Linked DNA regions of Microbispora hainanensis. The protein of the gene in region 1 interacts with the protein of each later gene in a pairwise test. Links are inferred from orthologs where the notes say so. Each region holds a gene or a part of one and is shown on either strand. Other genes may lie near its edges.

Region 1 (11,039 bases):
GGGGTCGTGCCCGACCTGACCGGCAAGAGCGCCAAGGAGGTCGGCGCCATCCTCAAGGAGGCCGGATACACGATGCGATTCACGAAGATCGTCACCGACACCGCCCCGGCGGGGACGGTCTTCGGTCAGATGCCGCAGCCGGGGACGGCCGCTCCCCCCGGGGCGGCGGTCACGGTCATGATCGCCGGGACCGCCGGCCCGACCCCCGCCCCCTCGGAGGGCACCCCGTCGGAAGACACCTCGTCGGAGGGCGCCGAAAACCCGGGGATGCCCCAGGACCTCGGCGATCTCGGGGACGGCCGGACGCTCGGCGGAGTGCACGTCGGCTATCTGCCCGAAGGGCTCGAATGGGGCAAGTGGTCCGGCAAGGACGGCTTCGGCAAGCGGAGCTACACCACGAGCTGGGTGGAGCCCGGCCTGGAGCCCGGCATGTACAGCGTCCAGATGATCGTCTATCGGAAGGGCGCCGTGAGCCGGTTGAGCAAGCGCATGCAGAGCTACGCCGCGCAGGGCGTCAAGCCGATCGAGGTCGGCGGCAGGAAGGCCTACCTGGTCAGCGTGTCGGAGGGCGGCGACCGGGTCATGGACGGCGGCACCCGCACGATCGTGTGGACCCTCGCTCCCGGCGTCGGCGCCGAGGTCATGATCAGCCCTGACTACGCGGCCAAGATCGGTGCGGACGCGGCCGACAGCGAGCTCAAGAAGATCGCCGGGGGAGCCACCCTCGCCAAGTGACCCCGCTTCGATCCCGCGCCTCCGTGGTCCCCACGGGCCCGTGGGTCGTGCGCCGGCATGACGAAGGCCCGGTCCCGCTTCTCGGGGACCGGGCCTTCGCTGAAATTTGCAGAGTCCGGATGACCTCTTTCAGCGGGCTTCGGCTTCTCAGTGGGCCTCGGCCAGGAGCTTGCCCACCCGGCTGACGCCCTCGACCAGGTCGTCGTCGCCCAGCGCGTACGACAGGCGGAAGTAGCCCGGGGTGCCGAACGCCTCGCCGGGCACCAGCGCGACCTCGGCCTCCTCCAGGATGAGCTCGGCCAGCTCGGCCGAGGTCTGCGGGCGCTTGCCGCGGATCTCCTTGCCCAGCAGCGCCTTGACCGACGGGTACGCGTAGAACGCGCCGAACGGCTCGGGGCAGACCACGCCGGGGATCTCGTTGAGCATCCGGACCATGGTCTGGCGACGCCGGTCGAACGCCGCGCGCATCTGCGCGACGGCCGACAGGTCGCCGGAGACGGCCGCGAGCGCGGCGGCCTGGGCGACGTTGGAGACGTTCGAGGTGGCGTGGGACTGCAGGTTCGTCGCCGCCTTGACCACGTCGGACGGGCCGATCAGCCAGCCCACCCGCCAGCCGGTCATCGCGTACGTCTTGGCCACGCCGTTCAGCACGACGACCCGGTCGCGCAGCTCGGGCACGGCGGTGGCGATGCTGGAGAACTTCGTGTCCCCGTAGACCAGGTGCTCGTAGATCTCGTCGGTCACGACCCACAGGCCCTTGTCGAGCGCCCAGCGGCCGATCTCCTCGACCTGGGCGGGGGAGTAGACGGCCCCCGTCGGGTTGGACGGCGAGACGAACAGCAGCACCTTGGTGCGGTCGGTCAGCTTCTCCTCCAGCTGCTCGACCGAGGCCAGGTAGCCGGTGGTCTCGTCGGTGACCACGTCGACCTGGACGCCGCCCGCGAGCTTGATCGCCTCCGGGTACGTCGTCCAGTAGGGCGCCACGACCAGGACCTCGTCACCCGGGTCGAGCAGCGTGGCGAACGCCTCGTAGACCGCCTGCTTTCCACCGTTCGTCACCAGGACCTGGGCGGCCTCGACCTGGAACCCGCTGTCGCGCAGCGTCTTGTCGGCGATCGCCTGCTTGAGCTCCGGCAGGCCCCCGGCCGGCGTGTACTTGTGGAACCTGGGGTTCCGGCACGCCTCGACGGCCGCCTCGACGATGTAGTCGGGCGTCGGGAAGTCGGGCTCGCCGGCGCCGAAGCCGATGACCGGGCGACCGGCCGCCTTCATGGCCTTGGCCTTGGCGTCCACGGCCAGAGTCGCGGACTCGGAGATCGCGGAAATACGCGCGGAGATGCGAGGTCGGGTCATGCCTCCATCGTTCCAGACGCGCCACGCGGTTTCGTATCCATATCCAGGATCCGGACGGGTCCGCACGGTAGCTTTAGATCGCACAGAAACGGCACTCGGGCCGCCTTCGGGCGGTGCGGCGGTCATGTGGTTCGACGGAGTGGTGATTCCCGCGTACACTTCACCGACTAGTGGGCCACGTGAACGACGCGACGGACGCTTCGGCGCGTTTCTCGGGTATCGTGGTGCACGGCTTAGGGCACTAGCGCAATTGGTAGCGCACCGGTCTCCAAAACCGGCGGTTGGGGGTTCGAGTCCCTCGTGCCCTGCGGAGTGCGGTCCGCGCAACAATGGCGTGAAAGCGCGCCGCAACTGCGACGGACACGACGGATCAGGTGAGGACTGTGGCGATCGACACCCGCGGTGAAACCGCTGGCAAGCCAGGCAAGCCGACCAGTGAGAAGAAGGCAAAGCGCACCTCGCCCGCTCTGTTCTACCGGCAGGTCGTCGCCGAGCTGCGCAAGGTCATCTGGCCCAGGCGCAATGACCTGATCTCGTACACCGTAGTTGTCCTGGTCTTCGTTGTGATCATGGTTGGGCTCGTGTTCGGGATCGATACGCTGCTGGGTAAGGCAGTGCTCTGGCTCTTCGGCGGATCCTGATCCCGCCCGAGACGTCGTAGCACGTCAAGACACCAAGCGAAGAAGGAAGAGTCCCGTGTCCGAGTCCCCGATGCCGGCCGACCGCTCCCATGACGAGCATGACGAGTGGGGCACCGAGCAGGACGAGGCCGTAGCAGAGGTCGAGGAGACCACGGCCGCCGACTCTGACGGCGGTGACGGCGGCGAAGACTCGGCCGAGGTCGCCGCGCAGGTCGACGAGGACGGTGACGTCCTTCCGGATGTCGACCCGGTCGAGGAGTTCAAGCGTCAGCTTCGCGGTCAGTTCGGCGAGTGGTATGTCATCCACTCGTACGCCGGTTACGAGAACCGCGTGAAGCAGAACATCGAGAGCCGGATCGGGTCCCTCAACATGGAGGACTTCATCTTCCAGGTCGAGGTGCCGACCCACACGATCACGGAGTTCAAGGGCGGCAAGAAGACTCCGATCAAGGAGCGTGTGCTTCCCGGCTACGTTCTGGTCCGGATGGACCTGACCGACGAGTCCTGGGCCGCGGTGCGCAACACGCCCGGCGTGACCGGCTTCGTCGGCCTGTCCAACAAGCCGAGCCCGCTGAACCTCGACGAGGTCGCCAAGCTGCTCGCGCCGGAGCCTTCCGAGGAAGTCAAGAAGGCCACGACCAAGACCACCACCGCGACCGTCGACTTCGAGATCGGCGAGTCCGTCACGGTCATGGACGGGCCGTTCGCCACGCTGCCGGCCACGGTCAGCGAGATCAGCGCCGAGTCGCAGAAGCTCAAGGTCCTCGTCTCGATCTTCGGCCGAGAGACCCCGGTCGAGCTGTCGTTCAACCAGGTCTCGAAGATCTGACCGCCTCGCGTAGACTCGATAGCCGTCCTCACGGCACGCCCTGCTTCGGCGTGCCTGTGAGGCTTTTGTAGGACAAAGGACCCGGAGAAGGACAAATGCCTCCAAAGAAGAAAGTCGCGGCCCTGGTGAAGGTCCAGCTTCCCGCTGGGCAGGCCACCCCCGCGCCGCCGGTCGGTACCGCGCTCGGTCCGCACGGCGTCAACATCATGGACTTCGTCAAGCAGTACAACGCCGCGACGGAGGCCCAGCGGGGCAACATCATCCCCGTCGAGATCACCATCTTCGAAGACCGCACCTTCACCTTCATCACGAAGACGCCGCCGGCGCCTGAGCTGATCAAGAAGGCCGCCGGTCTGCAGAAGGGCAGCGCGAACCCGCACAAGGACAAGGTGGGCAAGCTGACCCGCGAGCAGCTTCGCCAGATCGCCGAGACCAAGATGCAGGACCTCAACGCCAACGACGTCGAGGCCGCCGAGAAGATCATCGCCGGCACCGCCCGTTCCATGGGCATCACCATCGCCGACTGACTCTCAGCGGTGACCAACGCAGTGGGAGGGCCCGCGCAGGCCCGGACCACGATCTCCACGAGGAGCACGAAGTGAAGCGCAGCAAGAACTGGAAGAACGCGGCGGCCGAGATCGACCGCACGGCCCTGTACGCCCCGCTCGAGGGTGTGCGGCTGGCCAAGAAGACCGCGACCACGAAGTTCGACGCGACCGTCGAGGTCGCCCTGCGGCTGGGCGTCGACCCGCGCAAGGCCGACCAGATGGTCCGCGGCACCGTCAACCTCCCGCACGGCACCGGCAAGACCGCCCGGGTCCTGGTCTTCGCGACCGGTGACCGTGCCGAGGAGGCCCGCGCGGCGGGCGCCGACATCGTCGGCTCCGACGAGCTGATCGACGAGGTGTCCAAGGGCCGTCTCGACTTCGACGCGGTCGTCGCCACCCCGGACATGATGGGCAAGGTCGGTCGTCTGGGCCGCGTGCTCGGCCCCCGCGGCCTCATGCCGAACCCGAAGACCGGCACCGTCACGCCCGACGTGGCCAAGGCCGTCAGCGACATCAAGGGCGGAAAGATCGAGTTCCGGGTCGACCGGCACGCCAACCTGCACTTCATCATCGGCAAGGCGTCCTTCGACGACCGCCAGCTCGTGGAGAACTACGCCGCGGCGCTGGACGAGGTGCTGCGTCTCAAGCCGTCGGCGGCCAAGGGCCGTTACCTCAAGAAGGTCACCTTCACCACGTCCATGGGCCCGGGCATCCCGGTCGACCCGAACGTGACGCGGGCGATGACCGCCGAGATCGACGCCTGAGCCGTCTTCCCGGCCGACACGACGACGGAAGCCCCCGCCCTCTACGGGCGGGGGCTTCCGCGCGTCTGTGGCCGTGTAGGGCCCCACGACGCTCGATCGGCTGCTGCGTCGCCTCTCGGCCGTCCCTCGCTCAGCCCCTGCTCCAGGCCCCGTCTTGTGAAGGTTCTGTGCACGGCTCATGGGGGTTCGTCCGCCGGCCACGCGCGGACGGCGTTAGGCGCATAAGGTCAAGGGCAGGTAAAGGGGGACATCGAAGGGATGGACACAATGCGACGACTACTGGTGGCCGCGGGGGCGGTAGCCGCGATCACGGTCGCGGGATGCGGCACGACCGCGACTCCGTCTCTCCAGAACGCCAGGCTCTCGGCGGCCGAGGTCATCCAGCAGACCGCGCAGAAGGCCGACGACGTCGACACCTATGCCGCCGACCTCGTGCTGAACGTCACCGACGCCGACGGCGGTCAGGGAGGGGTCGTCCAGGGCACCATGCTCTACCAGAAGACCCCGCAGATCTCCTCCGACATCAACCTCGGCCAGGTGTCGTTCAACGGGCAGAACATGCCCGGCGGGGTGCGGGTGATCCTCCAGGGCGACGTGGCGTACGTGAAGCTCGACATGCTCAGGACCCTGGTGGGCGCCACCAAGCCGTGGATCAGGCTCGACCTGAAGCAGCTCGGCTCTCAGGCCGGCGTGGACATCGAGCAGTATCTCGCCCAGGCGCAGCAGTTCGACCTGAAGACGAGCGCCGCCATGCTCACGGCGTCGAAGGACGTCAAGCCGGTGGGCACCGAGCAGGTCGGCGGGGTGGACACGACCCACTATTCGGGCACGTTCCCCGTGGCCGAGGCGATCAAGCAGCTTCCGGAGGACCGGCGCGGCCACGTGCAGGACGAGCTGGCGAACGCCAAGGACGTCACGTTCGACGCCTGGATCGACGGCCAGGGCCTGCCGCGCAAGGTCGAGCTGAACGGCGGCAAGCCGGGCGCAGGCACGTTCAAGGCGACGGCGATGTTCAAGTCGTTCAACGAGCCGGTCTCGATCAAGGCGCCGGCCGCCGACCAGGTCGGCGAGCTGCCGCGGACGCTGACGCAGCAGCCGTCCGGCGCCACAGGCTGATTTGGCGTCTTGCCGGTTGACACCGTAGTCTGTCTCCTGCCGAAGACCGCCGGTCGTCACTGGGCCCACAACCCGGTGACCGAAGGATCCACGTGAGTGGACGGCCCGCGTAGGTGTGGAGAAGCTTGAGGACGTTCGACGTCTGTCCAAGCCCCGTGCGCCTGCGCCGGGGCTTGTCTGTTTTCTGAGGGCCTTCGCCGGCGGCACATCTGGAAGGAGGCCCATGGCGAAGGCGGAGAAGAGCGTCGCGATCGCCGAGCTCAAGAGTGAGTTCGAGGGATCCAGCGCCGCCGTTCTGACCGAATACCGCGGTCTCACCGTCGCTCAGCTCAAGCAGCTGCGCGTTTCTCTCGGTGGGAATGCGAAGTTCGCCGTGGCGAAGAACACGCTCACCAAGATCGCGGCCAACAGCGCCGGGATCACCTCCCTGGACGACCTGTTCCAGGGCCCGACCGCCATCGCGTTCGTCAAGGGCGACGTGGTGGAGGCGGCCAAGGGTCTGCGTGACTTCGCCAAGGCCAACCCCCTCCTGGTGATCAAGGGTGGTGTCGTCGACGGCAAGTCGATGACCCCCGACGAGATCACGAAGCTTGCCGACCTTGAGTCCCGCGAGGTGCTCCTCGCGAAGCTGGCCGGTGCGCTGAAGGCCAAGCAGTCCCAGGCTGCCGCCACCTTCGCCGCGCTGCCCACCACGATGGCTCGACTGGCCGAGGCTCTGCGCGCCAAGCGCGAAGAGGCCGGCGAGTAGGTCCGCGCAGCGGACGGGGGAAGCGCGCACCGCGGTCCCTTTACACGTTTTTTGCTAGATCCACTGGAGGAACACACCATGGCGAAGCTCAGCACCGACGAGCTGCTCGAGACCTTCAAGGAGATGACCCTCCTTGAGCTGTCCGAGTTCGTGAAGGTCTTCGAGGAGACCTTCGACGTGAAGGCCGCCGCTCCGGTCGCCGTCGCCGCCGCCCCGGCCGCCGGTGGCGCCGGTGGCGCCGCCGAGGAGGCCGAGGAGCAGGACGAGTTCGACGTCATCCTCGAGGCCGCCGGCGACAAGAAGATCCAGGTCATCAAGGAGATCCGCGCCCTGACGAGCCTGGGCCTCAAGGAGGCCAAGGACCTCGTGGACGGCGCTCCGAAGCCGGTCTTCGACGGCAAGGTCAACAAGGAGCAGGCCGAGAAGGCGAAGGCCGCCCTGGAGGGCGCCGGCGCCACGGTCACCGTCAAGTAAGACGGTCTTGTAACACGCTTCACCGAAGGGGCGGGTCCATCCAGGTGCCGGATGGGACCGCCCCTTTCGCGTGCCCGGACCCCGTGCGGAATCCGGAATCTATGGGCAGGGCGGGTCCGCTGATCTATCGTGCCGATTAGGGAGTGTCCGACGACGGCGCGCGCGGGTGGCACGCCGGCCTCGCCGGGCACGACCGTTGATCCGCGCGACGTGAACGGGCCGAGACGACGACCGGGTGCTCAGGAGGTGCGGGGATGCGGCGCGCGCTGACCGCCGGGCTCGTGCTCCTCGTGGTCGCGCTGGCCCTGACGGTCCGCCATCTCGCCCAGGCCCGTACGGAGGCCCTCGCGACGGCCGAGGACGGCGAGATGGCCGTGCGGGCCGCGGCGGCGCACGCGGTGAGCCTCATGTCGATCGACCACCGCCGCATCGACGACGACATCAAACGAGCGCTGGCGACCTCCACGGGCCCGGAGCGGGCGCAGTACGCCGCCGGGCAGGCGGCTCTGAAGGCCACCACGCTGAAGAACAAGGCCGTGCAGACGGGCGTCCTGCGGGCCTCCGCGCTCACCTCCCTCGCCGCCGACCGGCGCACGGCACAGGTGCTGATCGTCGGCGACGCCGTGATCCACTGGGAGGACGGCAGGAAGGCCCCTCCGGAGGAGCGCTTCTTCCGCTGGCGCATGGACGTCACGAAGGCCTCGGGCCTGTGGCTGGTCTCACGGGCGGAGCTGGTGCGGTGAGGCGCCTGCTGCGGGCGCTGACGGCCCTCGTGGCGGCCGGGCTGGCCGTCGCCGCCGTGTGGCTCCTGCTCGATCTGCGCCGCCTCCAGGCCACCGAGAGAGCCTCCAGGGAGGCACTGTCGGCCGCCCGGTCCTACGCGCCCGACATGTTGTCGTACGACTACCGTACGATCGATCAGGACATGCTGAGGGCGGGAGCGCACGCCACCGGGCAGCTGGCGGAGCACTACCGGACGCTCGTGGCGACGCTGGGACCGCAGGCGCGCGAGCGGCGGACGGTGCAGCACGCGGTCGTCGCCGCCGCAGGAGTGGAGTCGGCGACGCCGGAAGAGGTCCGGGTGCTGCTGTTCGTGAACATGGTCACGACGCGGTCGGGCCCGGGTCAGGAGGAGCCGAAGCAGCAGGTCAGCCAGGGGAGAGCGCGCCTGGTCATGGTGACGCAGGGCGACGGCTGGCGGGCCTCCCGGCTGTCCACGCTCCTGGGTGACACGCCCGTTCCCTGAGCCCGTGGCTAAATTGTTAGTAAAGAACACGTTTAAGCCGTGCCACCCGGTGGGTATCCAGGGCTCGGCGGCGTCGACCGACGGTCAGCGTTGGGTCGTTCGCGTGACTGAGCGTTACCCGTGTCCGGTCCCGGGTAGGGACTGGATCCCCGGAGCTCGCTCGGCCGCGAGGGCGGAAAAACCCTGCGAGACCCCTGCCGGTTAGGCGAAATGTCGGCTCTCGGGCTTGACGTTTCGGCGCTGACGGGTGATGCTGCCACCAACGTGGAGCGCAGAGCGATAGCGGAGTGGACAGGTGTATGCCGATCGGCTACACTGCCCCTTTGCGCTGCCCTTTGACGACCGTCTCTCTGAGTAACTCTTAGTCCTGGTCGTCTGGCGTGCGTGTAGTCAGTCCGCGAGCCCTCGGAAGGACATCTGTTGGCAGCCTCGCGCAACGCCTCCGCCGTACCCGCCGGTCCCCGAACCGTGTCGTTCGCACGAATCGAGGAGCCGCTCGAAGTACCCGACCTTCTCGCCCTGCAGACCGAGTCCTTCGACTGGCTGCTCGGAAACGAGAAATGGAAGGGCCGGGTCGAGGCGGCTCGCCAGGCCGGGCGCAAGGACATTCCGACCCAATCCGGTCTCGAAGAGATCTTCGAGGAGATCAGTCCCATCGAGGACTTCTCCGGAACCATGTCCCTGTCGTTCCGGGATCACAGGTTCGAGCCGCCCAAGTACTCAGTCGATGAGTGCAAAGACAAGGACATGACCTACTCCGCCCCGATGTTCGTCACGGCGGAGTTCATCAATAACACCACAGGTGAGATCAAGAGCCAGACGGTGTTCATGGGCGACTTCCCGCTCATGACGTCGAAGGGCACCTTCATCATCAACGGCACCGAGCGTGTCGTGGTGTCCCAGCTCGTCCGTTCGCCGGGTGTCTACTTCGACCGTTCGGTCGACAAGACCTCCGACAAGGACCTGTTCGGCTGCCGGGTGATCCCGTCGCGCGGCGCGTGGCTCGAATTCGAGATCGACAAGCGCGACAGCGTCGGCGTGCGCATCGACCGCAAGCGTAAGCAGCCGGTCACGGTGCTGCTGAAGGCGCTCGGCTGGACCAACGACCAGATTCTGGAGCGTTTCGGTCAGTACGAGTCGATGCGGGCGACCCTGGAGAAGGACCACACCTCCGGCCAGGACGACGCGCTGCTCGACATCTACCGCAAGCTGCGTCCGGGCGAGCCCCCGACCAGGGAGTCGGCGCAGGCGCTGCTGGAGAACCTGTACTTCAACCCGAAGCGCTACGACCTCGCCAAGGTCGGCCGTTACAAGATCAACAAGAAGCTGGGCGTCCAGGCCGACATCACCCAGGGAACGCTGACCGACGAGGACATCGTGTCGACCATCGAATACCTCGTCCGGCTGCACGCCGGCGAGGAGACGATGGGCCCGGACAACTCGGTGGTCGTCGAGACCGACGACATCGACCACTTCGGCAACCGTCGTCTGCGCACGGTGGGCGAGCTCATCCAGAACCAGGTCCGCCTGGGCCTGGCCCGCATGGAGCGCGTCGTCCGCGAGCGCATGACCACGCAGGACGTCGAGGCGATCACGCCGCAGACCCTGATCAACATCCGCCCGGTCGTGGCGTCGATCAAGGAGTTCTTCGGCACCTCGCAGCTGTCGCAGTTCATGGACCAGACCAACCCGCTGGCCGGCCTGACGCACAAGCGGCGTCTGTCCGCCCTGGGCCCGGGTGGTCTGTCGCGTGAGCGCGCGGGCTTCGAGGTCCGCGACGTGCACCCCTCGCACTACGGCCGCATGTGCCCGATCGAGACGCCGGAAGGCCCGAACATCGGCCTAATCGGCTCGCTGTCCTCCTTCGGGCGGGTCAACTCGTTCGGCTTCGTCGAGACCCCCTACCGCCGCGTCGTCGACGGCCGGGTCACCGACGAGATCGACTACCTCACCGCGGACGAGGAGGACCGGCACGTCGTGGCGCAGGCCAACACGGCCCTGAACGCCGACGGCACCTTCGCCGAGACCCGCGTGCTCGCCCGCCGCAAGGGCGGCGAGTTCGAGGCCGTCCACCCGTCCGAGGTCGACTACATGGACGTGTCGCCGCGCCAGATGGTGTCGGTGGCGACGGCGATGATCCCGTTCCTGGAGCACGACGACGCCAACCGCGCGCTCATGGGGTCGAACATGCAGCGTCAGTCGGTGCCGTTGCTCAAGAGCGAGGCGCCGCTGGTCGGCACCGGCATGGAGTATCGCGCGGCGACGGACGCCGGTGACGTCATCACGGCCGAGAAGGCCGGTGTGGTGGAGGAGGTCTCGGCCGACTACATCACGGTGATGAACGACGACGGCACCCGGACGACGTATCGGGTGGCGAAGTTCAAGCGGTCGAACCAGGGCACCTGCTTCAACCAGAAGCCGATCGTGTCCGAGGGTGACCGGGTCGAGCGGGGTCAGGTCGTCGCCGACGGTCCGTGCACCGACAACGGTGAGATGGCGCTGGGCAAGAACCTGCTGGTGGCGTTCATGCCCTGGGAGGGGCACAACTACGAGGACGCGATCATCCTGTCCCAGCGTCTGGTGCA
Region 2 (11,130 bases), 4.4 Mb from region 1 along the record:
CCTGCAGTTCCACGCGTGGTTCAACCCCTACCGGGCGGCCGACTCGGCCACCTCGAAGCTGCCCGCCGGGCACCCGGCGCGCCTGCACCCGGACTGGACCGTCAAGCACGAGGGCAAGCTCTACTACAACCCCGGCCTGCCGCAGGTGCGCGACTGGGTGACCAAGGTCGTGACGGACGTCGTCACGCGCTACGACGTCGACGGCGTCCACTTCGACGACTACTTCTACCCCTACCCCGGCCAGGGGACGCGGTTCGCCGACCAGGCGGCGTACAAGAAGTACGGCAAGGGCCTGACGCTGGCCGACTGGCGGCGGCGCAACGTGAACCAGCTCGTCGCCCAGGTCTCGCAGGCGGTGCACGCGGCCAGGCCGTACGCGGTCTTCGGGATCAGCCCGTTCGGCATCTGGCGCAACAAGGCCGAGGACCCGGCGGGCTCGGCCACCAAGGGCATGTCGGCCTACGACTCGATCTACGCGGACGCCAGGGCGTGGATCAAGGCGGGCTCGGTCGACTACGTGATGCCCCAGCTCTACTGGCCCCGGGGCTTCGCCGCGGCCGACTACACCGTGCTCGCCAAGTGGTGGGCCGACGCGGTGAAGGGCACCGACGTGGACCTCTTCATCGGGCAGGCCCTCTATCGGGTGGGCACCGCCGACACCCCGGCCTGGACCAGGGCGGGCGAGCTGCCCGCTCATCTCACGCTGAACCGCAAATATCCCGAGATCTCGGGCGACGTCTACTTCAGTGCCGCGCAACTGGTGAAGAACCCGCTGGGCGTGCTCGACCGGATCGTGAAGAGCCACTACGCCCGCCCGGCGCTGCCGCCGGTGCTCCGCCAGGGGTCCGCGCCCGCCGCTCCGCGCGGGGTGAAGGCGGCCGGCGGGACGCTGACGTGGCAGGCCCAGCCGGGCGCCCAGTCGTACGGGATCTACCGGGTGACGGGCAAGGACGCCTCCTGCGCCACCGCGGACGCGCGCAACCTGGTGGCCGTCGTCCCGGCGTCCCAGGCCCCGTCGTACGCCGCCGGAGCCCCCGGCACCTACTACGTCACCGCCGTCGACCGCCTCGGCAACGAGAGCCCTGCCACCCGGGCGGCCTGACCTCGGCAGTGCCCCTTGGGGGCCTGCGGGAACGGGCCGGTCGCGGATTGCTGCGCGGCCGTCAGCGGGTCCGGTAGCGTGGTCGCGAGATTTTTCAAGATCACGTACGGGGACTGCGCGTACAGGATTGCGCGACTGGGCTGCGCGTACGAGGACATGGGGGTCGCCGGTGAGTGGCACGTGGGTGAGGCGCGCGCTCGTCGCCGTCGTGTTCGGCGTGTCGGTGCTGGCCGCCGCTCCCGCCGCGGCCTCCGGGCTCGCGTCCGGGGCGGCGACCACGGCCGGTGTACGGGCGGCCGAACGGGTGGCCGAACGGGTCCCGACGGCGGCCGGTGAACGCGTCGTGCTCGTCGGCATCCCCGGCCTGATGTGGAGCGACGTGACCCCGGCCGGCACCCCGAACCTCTGGCGGCTCGCCGGCGAGTCCGCCCTCGGGTCCCTGTCGGTGCGGGCCGTACGCAAGGACACCTGCCCGTACGACGCCTGGCTCACGGTCTCGGCCGGGGTGCGGTCGGCGGTGGGGGGAGCGTGCGGCATGGCCCCCACTCCCAAGGCCGACGGCGAGGGCGCGGTCGTCCCCGAGTTCTCCTGGCTGTGGGAGGTGCGCGAGCAGGACGCCGCGGGCACGCTGGGGCAGGCCCTGCACGCGGCCGGGCGGACGACGATGGCCGTCGGCCCGGGAGCGGCGCTCGCGCTCGCCGACCGCGAGGGCCGGGTGGACCTCTACGCCCCCTCCCCCGCCGAGGTCACGCAGTGGTCGCGCGGCGACGTGGTCGCCGTGGAGATCCCCGACCTCATCTCCCCGTACGTCTCCGGCGACCGGATGAGCGAGGTGCCCGAGAGCCTGTCCGACGACGCGCGCCGGGCCGCGGCCCGGGCGGCCGACGCGAAGCTCGGGTCGTTCCTGCCGCAGCTCGGACCGGCGACGGTGCTGGTCGCCGGGCTCTCCGACCACGGCTCGGTCCCCCACCTCAGGACCGCCATGCTGCGCGGCCCGGACAGCGGCACCTCCAGCGGCACCTCCAGCCGCGCTTCCAGCGGCGCCGCGTGGGCGCTCGGCGCCCGGTCCACCCATCGGGACGACATGGTCATCGTCCCGGATCTCACCGCCACGATCCTGGCCAGGACCGGGGTGGCCGCTCCTCCCGTCGTCGTCGGCGTGCCGGTCGAGACCCATGCGGCGGACGGGACCCTGGACGAGCGCGTCGAGGCCCTGCGCGCCGCCGACGTCGCGGGGCAGACGATCCGCGACGCGACCGGCGTCTTCTTCACCTCGCTCGCCATGCTCCAGGTGGTCTTCTACGTCACCGCGTTCCTGCTGCTGCGCCGCCGCGACGGGCTGCCCGCCGTACGGGCCGCCGCCGTGGCGCTCGCCTCGATTCCCGTCTCGACCTACCTGGTCAACCTCACCCCGTGGGCCCGTACGGCACAGCCCGCGGTCACGCTCTTCGCCTCGATCGCGGCGATCGCCGCGGCGCTGACCGTGGTGGCCCTCGCCGGACCGTGGCGGCGGGGCGTGCTCGGCCCGCTGACCGTGATCGCGGCGGCGACCGCGGCCGTGCTGCTCGGCGACCTGCTGACCGGCACGCCCCTGCAGCTCAACAGCCTGATGGGCTACACCGGCGTGGTCGGGGCCCGCTACTACGGCCTGGGCAACATCCCCTTCGCGCTGCTCGCCACGGCAGTGCTGCTCGTCACCACGGCCGCCGCCGACCGGCTGGTCCGAGTGGGCCGCAAGGCCCTCGCGGTGGCCCTGGTCACGGCCCTCGGGGCGTTCGCCATGCTGCTCGACGGCTGGCCCGGGGTGGGCAGCGACTTCGGCGGCGTCATCGCCTTCGTCCCGGGCATCGCGGTCACCGCGCTGATCGTGGCGGGCAAGCGGGTGTCGATCGTCAAGCTGGGCGCCTTCTGCGCCGGAGGCGGCGCCCTGGTGATGGCCATCGCCTACCTCGACTACCTGCGGCCCCCGGCCAGCCAGACGCACCTGGGCCGCTTCGTGGGACAGGTGGCCGACGGCACGTTCCTGCCGGTGATCTCCCGCAAGCTCGGCGCGATGCTCTCCACGCTGCTCAGCCCGAACCTGATGCCCGTGGTGCTCGCCGCGTTCGCGTTCCTCGTCTTCGCGCTGCTGCGGCCGGGGGCGGCGAGCGCCGGCGTGCTGCCGATCGCGTTCGAACGGGCGCCCATGCTCAAGGCGGGCCTGCTCGGCGCGCTCGTGAGCGGCCTGGTCGGCATGCTCGTCAACGACTCGGGGGCCGCGGTGCTGTCCATGGCGCTGGCCCTGGCCGTGCCGCTCGTGCTCAGCGCCGGCATCCGCGCCCTGCAGCACGGCGAGCCCGTCCCGGCCGCCGCCGGATCACCGGGCACGCCGCCGAGCCCCGCGACGGCCTGACGCCGTCCGGGCCCTGGCTCCCGGCCGGTTCCGGCCGGTGCCGGGGAGTCGTCAGGAGGCGGCGGGCCAGGCCTCCGCGAGCAGGTCGCGCGTGTCGCGCAGCAGCTGCGGCAGCACCTTGGTGCGTCCCACCACCGGCATGAAGTTGGTGTCGCCGCCCCACCTCGGCACGACGTGCTGATGGAGGTGGGCGGCGATGCCCGCGCCCGCCACACTGCCCAGGTTCATGCCGACGTTGAAGCCCTGCGCCCCGCTCGCCTTGCGCAGCGCCTGCGTCGCGCGCTTGGTGAACTCGGCCAGCTCCGCCGTCTCGGGCCCGTCGAGGTCGGCGTAGTCGGACACGTGCCGGTAGGGGCAGACCATCAGGTGCCCCGAGTTGTACGGATAGAGGTTGAGCACGGCGAACACGGCCGAGCCCCGGGCCACGATCAGGCCGTCCTCGTCGGAGAGCTTGGGAATCTCACAGAACGGGCAGCCGTCATCCGCGCCGGAGCCGCTGGGCTTGTTCTCGCCCTTGATGTAGGCCATCCGGTGCGGGGTCCACAGGCGCTGGAAGCTGTCGGGAATCCCGGCGCCCGCCTGCTCGATCGGCTCTGAGTCCACGTCCGCGATCTCCTCCGCTCCCGTTGTCCCCGGTGCTGCTGTTGTTCACGGCGCCGCCGTTGTTCACGGCGCCGCCGCCTCCGCGCCGGCGGCACGTGCACCGGCACCGATCTGCACGGTGCTGTGCGCGAAAAACGACACCGGCAGCAGCATATGACCTCGCGGATCTCCTCTCACCGGCCGGGTTGCGCCAGGGCCGCGACCGATATCCGCGGAGGCCGGACGACCTGCTCGATCATGGGGCAGAATGCACCTGCCGGACGCCCAGACCCCCGAGGAGCCGTCACATGAGCGAGGCCGCAGTCGTCGAGGAGCGAGTGGAAGAGCCGACCGGCGCGTACGCCGGGGAGAGCCTCGGCGACCCGGCCGACGTGCCGGCGGAAGCGGCGGCCGATCGGGCGGAGCCGAGGCCGGAGCCTGAGCCGTCCGCGCCGACGCCGAGGCCCGAGGCGCCGACCGCCAACGTGCTCAAGGGCCGGATCAAGGTCGCCGACGAGGTCGTGGAGAAGGTCGCCGCGCTGGCCGCCCTGGAGATCCCCGGCGTCGCCGACCTGGGCGGCGACCTCGAACGCGCCTTTGAATCCGTACGCGACCGCATCGGCGTGGGCTCCAAGCGGGCGACGCAGGGCGTGGCAGCCAAGATCCAGGATCAGCAGGTCTCCATCGACGTGACCATCGTCATCGTGTACGGCCACGTGGTGATGGACGTCGCCACCGAGGTCAAGGTCAACGTCGCCCGCTCGGTGAGCCGGATGCTCGGCATGCACGTGGTCGAGGTCAACGTGACCGTCGACGACGTCCGTCTCCCTGGTGAGGACTCCCCCGCCGAGGCCGCCCAGGCGTCCTGAGCCGGCCGCCCCTGAGACGCCCCGGGCCATGACCGCCCCCGGCCCCGGGGACGCCTCTGGCGCGCGCCGGGAGACCCCTTGGCCGTACTGGCCGTCCCTGCCGGCAACGCGAACGCGGGAGCCCCGGGTGGGGCCCCCGCGTTCTCCGTGTGAGCGGTCAGACCTGGACGCGGCGGCGGACGGCGTCCACGATCTCCTCGATCGCCTGGTCGATCGGCACGGCGTTCTTCTGCTCGCCGCTGCGGTAGCGGAACGAGACCGCGCCCGCGGCGATGTCGTCGTCGCCCGCGAGGAGCATGTAGGGCACCTTCGCCTTCTGGGCGTTGCGGATCTTCTTCTGCATGCGGTCGTCGCTCTCGTCGACCTCGACCCGGATGCCGTGCTCACGCAGCCGCTTGGCGACGTCCTGCAGGTAGGGCACGTGGGCGTCGGCGATCGGGATGCCGACGACCTGCACCGGGGCGAGCCACGCGGGGAACGCGCCCGCGTAGTGCTCGACCAGCACGCCGAAGAAACGCTCGATCGAGCCGAACAGCGCCCGGTGGATCATGACGGGCCGCTGCCGGGTGCCGTCGGGGGCCTGGTATTCCAGCCCGAAGCGCTCCGGCAGGTTGAAGTCGAGCTGGATGGTCGACATCTGCCACGACCGGCCGATCGCGTCCCGGGCCTGCACCGAGATCTTGGGGCCGTAGAAGGCCGCGCCGCCCGGGTCGAGGACCAGCTCCAGCTTCTCGGACTCGGCCACCTCCCGCAGGGTCTGGGTGGCCTCCTCCCAGGTCTCGTCGGAGCCGACGAACTTCTCCGGGTCCTTGGTGGACAGCTCCAGGTAGAAGTCCTCCAGGCCGTAGTCGCGCAGCAGGTCGAGCACGAAGCGCAGCAGCGAGGTGAGCTCATCGCGCATCTGCTCGCGGGTGCAGTAGATGTGCGCGTCGTCCTGGGTCAGGCCGCGTACGCGGGTGAGGCCGTGCACGACGCCCGACTTCTCGTAGCGGTAGACCGTGCCGAACTCGAACAGCCGCAGCGGCAGCTCACGGTAGGACCGCCCGCGCGCCCTGAAGATCAGGTTGTGCATCGGGCAGTTCATCGGCTTGAGGTAGTAGCGCGCGCCCTCCAGCTCCATGGGAGGGAACATGCCGTCGGCGTACCAGTCGAGGTGGCCGGAGATCTTGTACAGGTTGTCCTTCGTGATGTGCGGGGTGTTGACGAAGGAGTAGCCCGCCTCCTCGTGCCGGCGGCGGGAGTAGTCCTCCATCACCCGGCGGATCACGCCGCCCTTGGGGTGGAACACCGGCAGGCCGGAGCCCAGCTCGTCGGGGAACGAGAACAGGTCGAGCTCGGCGCCCAGCTTGCGGTGGTCGCGCTTCTCGGCCTCCTCCAGGAGGTGGAGGTATTCGTCCTGCTTCTCCCGCGACTCCCAGGCGGTGCCGTAGATGCGCTGGAGCTGCGGGTTCTTCTCGCTGCCCCGCCAGTAGGCGCCGCCGGACCGCATGAGCTTGAAGGCCGGGATGACCCGGGTGCTGGGCAGGTGGGGCCCGCGGCACAGGTCCTTCCAGCACAGCTCGCCCGTCTTGGGGTCGAGGTTGTCGTAGATGGTGAGCTGGCCGCCGCCGACCTCGACGTTCGCGCCCTCGGTGGACTCGGCCGCGCCGCCCTTGAGCCCGATCAGCTCCAGCTTGTACGGCTCGGCGGCGAGCTCCTCGCGGGCCTCGTCGTCGCCCACCGGGCGGCGGCGGAAGGTCTGCCCCTGCTTGACGATCTCGCGCATGCGCTTCTCGATGCGCTTGAGGTCGTCGGGGGTGAACGGCTCCCGGACGTCGAAGTCGTAGTAGAAGCCGTTCTCGACCGGCGGGCCGATGCCGAGCTTCGCCTCGGGGAAGATCTCCTGGACGGCCTGGGCCATGACGTGCGCGGTGGAGTGGCGCAGGATGGCGCGGCCGTCGGGGCTGTCGATCGCGACCGGCTCGACCGCGTCGCCCTCGGCGACCTCGGTGGCCAGGTCGCGCAGCTCGCCGTTGATCCGGGCGGCGATCACCGACCTGCCGTCGGCGCCGAGCGCCTCCCCGGCCGTCGTACCCGCCGCCACCACGCGCTCGGCTCCGGCGAGGGTGATGCGTATCTCAAGGGCGGCGGACACGGTGGCTCCTTAGGACAGGTTCGGCGCATGGATCTCGGGGGCCGCGCGCACGCGAGGCGACGGCTCCGGTCGCATCCGATGCTACCGGTGACGCCGCCCAATAATGGCGCGCATCCGCCGCCCCCGCGTGATCTTCCGTGCCGGGCCGGCGGCCGGAGACGGGTCGTCCCTCCGTGAACACGATCTAACAGGGCCAGGTCCAGTCGCGGATCTCGGCGGGGTCCTCGCCGAACTCGCGGGTGTGGGCGCGGGCGCGCAGGCGGGCGTCGGCCATGCGCTGGCGCAGGTGGGCCGCACGGCTGCCCAGGCCGGGCACCCGGTCGATCACGTCCATCACCAGATGGAAGCGGTCGATGTCGTTGAGCATCGCCATGTCGAACGGCGTGGTCGTGGTGCCCTCCTCCTTGTAGCCGCGCACGTGCAGGTTGTCGTGCCCCGTACGGCGGTAGGTCAGGCGGTGGATCAGCCACGGATAGCCGTGGAAGTCGAAGATGATCGGCTTGTCCGTGGTGAACAGCGCGTCGAACTCGGCGTCGGGCAGGCCGTGCGGGTGCTCGGAGGCGGGCTGCAGCCGCATGAGGTCGACCACGTTGACCACGCGGATCCGCAGCTCGGGCAGGTGCTCGCGGAGCAGCGCGGCGGCGGCGAGGGTCTCCAGCGTGGGCACGTCGCCGGCGCAGGCGAGCACGACGTCGGGGTCGGTGCCCTCGTCGGTGGACGCCCAGGGCAGGATGCCCAGCCCGCGGGTGCAGTGGACGACGGCCTCGTCCATGCTCATCAGGTCGAGCACGGGCTGCTTGCCGGCGACGACGACGTTGACGTAGTCGCGCGAGCGCAGGCAGTGGTCGGCGACCGACAGCAGGGTGTTGGCGTCCGGCGGCAGGTAGACGCGGACGACCTCGGCCTTCTTGTTGGCGACGACGTCGAGGAAGCCGGGGTCCTGGTGGCTGAAGCCGTTGTGGTCCTGGCGCCAGACGTGCGACGACAGCAGGTAGTTGAGCGAGGCGACCGGCCGGCGCCAGGGGATCTTGCGGGAGGACTCCAGCCACTTGGCGTGCTGGTTGAACATCGCGTCCACGATGTGGATGAACGCCTCGTAGCAGTTGAACAGCCCGTGCCGGCCGGTGAGCAGGTAGCCCTCCAGCCAGCCCTGGCACTGGTGCTCGCTGAGCACCTCCATGACCCTGCCGCCCGGGCCGAGGTTCTCGTCGGTCGGCAGCAGTGCGGCCTCCCACTCCTTGCCCGTCGCCTCGTAGACGGCGGACAGGCGGTTGGAGGCGGTCTCGTCGGGGCCGAGCAGCCGGAAGTTCTCCGGGTTGGCCGCGATGACGTCGCGCAGGAACGTCCCGAGGACGCGGGTCGGCTCGCTGGAGGCCGCCGCCGGGGCCTTGACCTCGACCGCGTAGTCGCGGAAGTCGGGCAGCACGAGCGGGCGCAGCAGCTCACCGCCGTTGGCGTGCGGGCTGGCGCTCATCCGCAGCGGCCCGTCCGGCACCGTCCGCGTGATCGCCTCGACCGGCCGCCCGGCGGCGTCGAACAGCTCCTCCGGCCGGTAGGAGCGCATCCACTCCTCCAGCATCGCCAGGTGCGCCGGGTTGTCGCGCACACCGGCGAGCGGCACCTGGTGGGCCCGCCAGGTGCCCTCGACCGGGAGCCCGTCGACCTCGCGTGGCCCGGTCCAGCCCTTCGGCGTACGCAGGATGATCATCGGCAGCGGGCCGCGGTCGGCCAGCTCGTCGAAGACGGTGTCGAGGGTCGCGGCCATGAGCCCGTGCATCTCGGCCGGTTCATGCCCGGAGACGATGTGGGGGCGGTAGCCGTACCCCTCGAAGAGCTTGACCAGCTCGTCCTCGGGGATCCTGGCCAGCACGGTGGGGTTGGCGATCTTGTAGCCGTTCAGGTGGAGGATCGGCAGGACCACCCCGTCGGTGTCCCGGTTGAGGAACTTGTTGGAGTGCCAGCCGGTGGCGAGCGGGCCGGTCTCGGCCTCGCCGTCGCCGACGATGCAGGCCACCGCCAGGCCGGGGTTGTCGAAGGCCGCGCCGTACGCGTGGGAGAGGGCGTAGCCGAGCTCGCCGCCCTCGTGGATGGAGCCCGGAGTCTCGGGGGCGACGTGGCTGGGAATGCCACCGGGGAAGGAGAACTGGCGGAAGAGCCTGCGCATGCCCTCGGCGTCCTGGGTGATGTGGGGGTAGCGCTCGGTGTAGGTGCCTTCGAGCCACGCGTGGGCGACCGCCGCCGGTCCGCCGTGACCGGGGCCGGCGATGTAGATCATGTCCTGGCCGCGCTCCCGGATGATCCGGTTGAGGTGGGCGAAGCAGAAGTTGAGCCCGGGCGTGGTGCCCCAGTGGCCGAGGAGCCGCGGTTTGATGTGCTCGGGACTGAGCGGCTCGGTCAGCAGCGGGTTGTCCATCAGGTAGATCTGGCCGACGGACAGATAGTTCGCGGCCCGCCAGTAGGCGTCGATGTTCCCGTATGCGTCCATGCCCCTGACACTTTCCCAGCGGGAGCGGCCGAACCAGGGTCTTTCGCCCGCAAATCAGCGTGCCGACCGACCGGTAGTCTTGGCCGCATGTCCGGCACCCGTTGGCTCGACGAGGACGAGCAGCGCATCTGGCGTGCCTATCTGCGGACGAGCCAGCTCCTGCAGGAGGCCCTCGAACGGCAGTTGCAGCGCGACTCGGGCATGCCGCACGCCTACTACATGATCCTCGTGGTGCTCTCGGAGTCGCCCGGGCGGACCATGACGATGACGGAGCTGTCCGCCATGCTCCAGTATTCGGTCAGCCGCCTGTCGCACGCCGTCTCCCGGCTGGAGGAGAAGGGCTGGGTGCGGCGGGTCAAGCGGCCGGAGGACCGGCGCACGACCGTCGCCGAGCTCACCGACGAAGGCTTCGCCGCGCTCGCGGAGGCGGCGCCGGGCCACGTCGAGGAGGTCCGCCAGGTGCTGTTCGATCCCCTCACCCCCGGCCAGGTGCGGCAGTTCGGCGAGATCCTCGACACGATCCTGTCCGCCTTCGAGTGCCGGCGGGCCGAGGAGGCCGAGCGCTTCCGCGCGCTCGACGTCACCGCTCAGTAGTGGTCCCCCCAGTGACCACGGCCCGAGGCCACCTCTCCGGCCCGGGGAGGCCGGTAGGAGGTGGTCGGCGGGGGGTGGTCGGCCGGGCGCGGTGCGGGGGGTGGCCGGTTCAGTTCTTCGGGTTGCGCCGCGCGATGGCGGCGTTGAGCGCGGTGGCGAAGACCGTCCACCCGGCGTACGGCAGCAGCAGGAGCCCGGCCGTGCGGTCCTCGCGCAGAAGGCGGCGGGTCAGCAGCGCGTTCGACACGTTGAGCACGAGGATCTCGGCGAGCGCGAGGCGGGGGTTGCGCGCCCTGAAGAACAGTGGCGTCCAGGCCGTGTTGAGCATGAGGTTCGCCGCGAGCGCCCGCCGCAGGGCCGGCCGGGAGCCGTCGTCCGCCCGCGACAGCGCGCGGGCGGAGGCGTAGGCGATCGAGGCGTACAACGGCGTCCAGACCAGGCCGAACGCCTGTGGCGGCGGCTGCCAGGAGGGCTTGCGCAGGCGGGCGTACCAGCCGGAGCGGGCGTCGGTGGACAGGCCGCCTACAGTGGCGGCGGCGGTCACGGCGAGGGCCGTGCCCAGCAGCGTCTTCTTCGATGTGCGTCTCATGGGTCTTCCCTCTGCCCCCGCGACCGCGTTCAAGACGCGTGATCAGGCCGCCGGTCGCAGCAGGGTGGACAGGCGGTGCAGGCCGCGTGCCGTACGCGCCTTGACCGTGCCGAGCGGGACGTGCAGGTGCTCGGCGATCTCCCGCTGGGTCAGGTCTGCGTAGTAGGCCAGCTCGATCGCCTGGCGCTGCACCTGGGGCAGCGCTGCCAGCGCGCGGCGGATCCGGTCGCGGTCGGCGAGCTCGTCGCCGACCATCCGCCCGTCATGCCCCGTGGGGTCGGGGACCGCCTCCAGCGGCACCGTGGCGGGCGTACGCGCCCGCAGGTGGTCCACCGCCCGGTTGCGGGCGATGCCGAACAGCCAGGCGGGGAGGCTCCGGGCCG

The links.
Region 2: the proteins of rplA (region 1) and thrS interact in binary tests that used the Escherichia coli proteins (3 or more experiments, as listed by UniProt). The link is inferred for Microbispora hainanensis from one-to-one orthologs.

Annotation. Positions count from the first base shown.
Region 1 is NZ_CP108086.1:3,338,193-3,349,231, forward strand. The notes cover bases 3,144-6,013. They hold rplA (50S ribosomal protein L1), read left to right. Parts: upstream 3,144-4,156; coding sequence 4,157-4,870; downstream 4,871-6,013. Other genes in these bases: nusG (transcription termination/antitermination protein NusG), read left to right, coding at 3,144-3,558; rplK (50S ribosomal protein L11), read left to right, coding at 3,654-4,085; OHB01_RS15875 (DUF1396 domain-containing protein), read left to right, coding at 5,138-5,986. Also shown: OHB01_RS15840 (PASTA domain-containing protein), read left to right, coding at 1-735; OHB01_RS15845 (pyridoxal phosphate-dependent aminotransferase), read right to left, coding at 883-2,088; preprotein translocase subunit SecE, read left to right, coding at 2,472-2,729; more of nusG, read left to right, coding at 2,785-3,143; rplJ (50S ribosomal protein L10), read left to right, coding at 6,210-6,734; rplL (50S ribosomal protein L7/L12), read left to right, coding at 6,813-7,208; OHB01_RS15890 (hypothetical protein), read left to right, coding at 7,463-7,951; OHB01_RS15895 (hypothetical protein), read left to right, coding at 7,948-8,454; rpoB (DNA-directed RNA polymerase subunit beta), read left to right, coding at 8,875-11,039. UniProt on the Escherichia coli protein: One of the primary rRNA binding proteins, it binds very close to the 3'-end of the 23S rRNA. Forms part of the L1 stalk. It is often not seen in high-resolution crystal structures, but can be seen in cryo_EM and 3D reconstruction models.
Region 2 is NZ_CP108086.1:7,698,599-7,709,728, forward strand. What follows is about bases 4,592-7,552. They hold thrS (threonine--tRNA ligase), read right to left. Parts: upstream 7,080-7,552; coding sequence 5,103-7,079; downstream 4,592-5,102. Other genes in these bases: OHB01_RS35120 (Asp23/Gls24 family envelope stress response protein), read left to right, coding at 4,592-4,945; OHB01_RS35130 (phosphoketolase), read right to left, coding at 7,264-7,552. Outside these bases: OHB01_RS35105 (glycoside hydrolase family 10 protein), read left to right, coding at 1-1,102; OHB01_RS35110 (hypothetical protein), read left to right, coding at 1,272-3,494; OHB01_RS35115 (HIT family protein), read right to left, coding at 3,546-4,097; more of OHB01_RS35120, read left to right, coding at 4,385-4,591; more of OHB01_RS35130, read right to left, coding at 7,553-9,564; OHB01_RS35135 (MarR family winged helix-turn-helix transcriptional regulator), read left to right, coding at 9,652-10,158; OHB01_RS35140 (TspO/MBR family protein), read right to left, coding at 10,268-10,747; OHB01_RS35145 (RNA polymerase sigma factor), read right to left, coding at 10,790-11,130. UniProt on the Escherichia coli protein: Catalyzes the attachment of threonine to tRNA(Thr) in a two-step reaction: L-threonine is first activated by ATP to form Thr-AMP and then transferred to the acceptor end of tRNA(Thr). The rate-limiting step is amino acid activation in the presence of tRNA.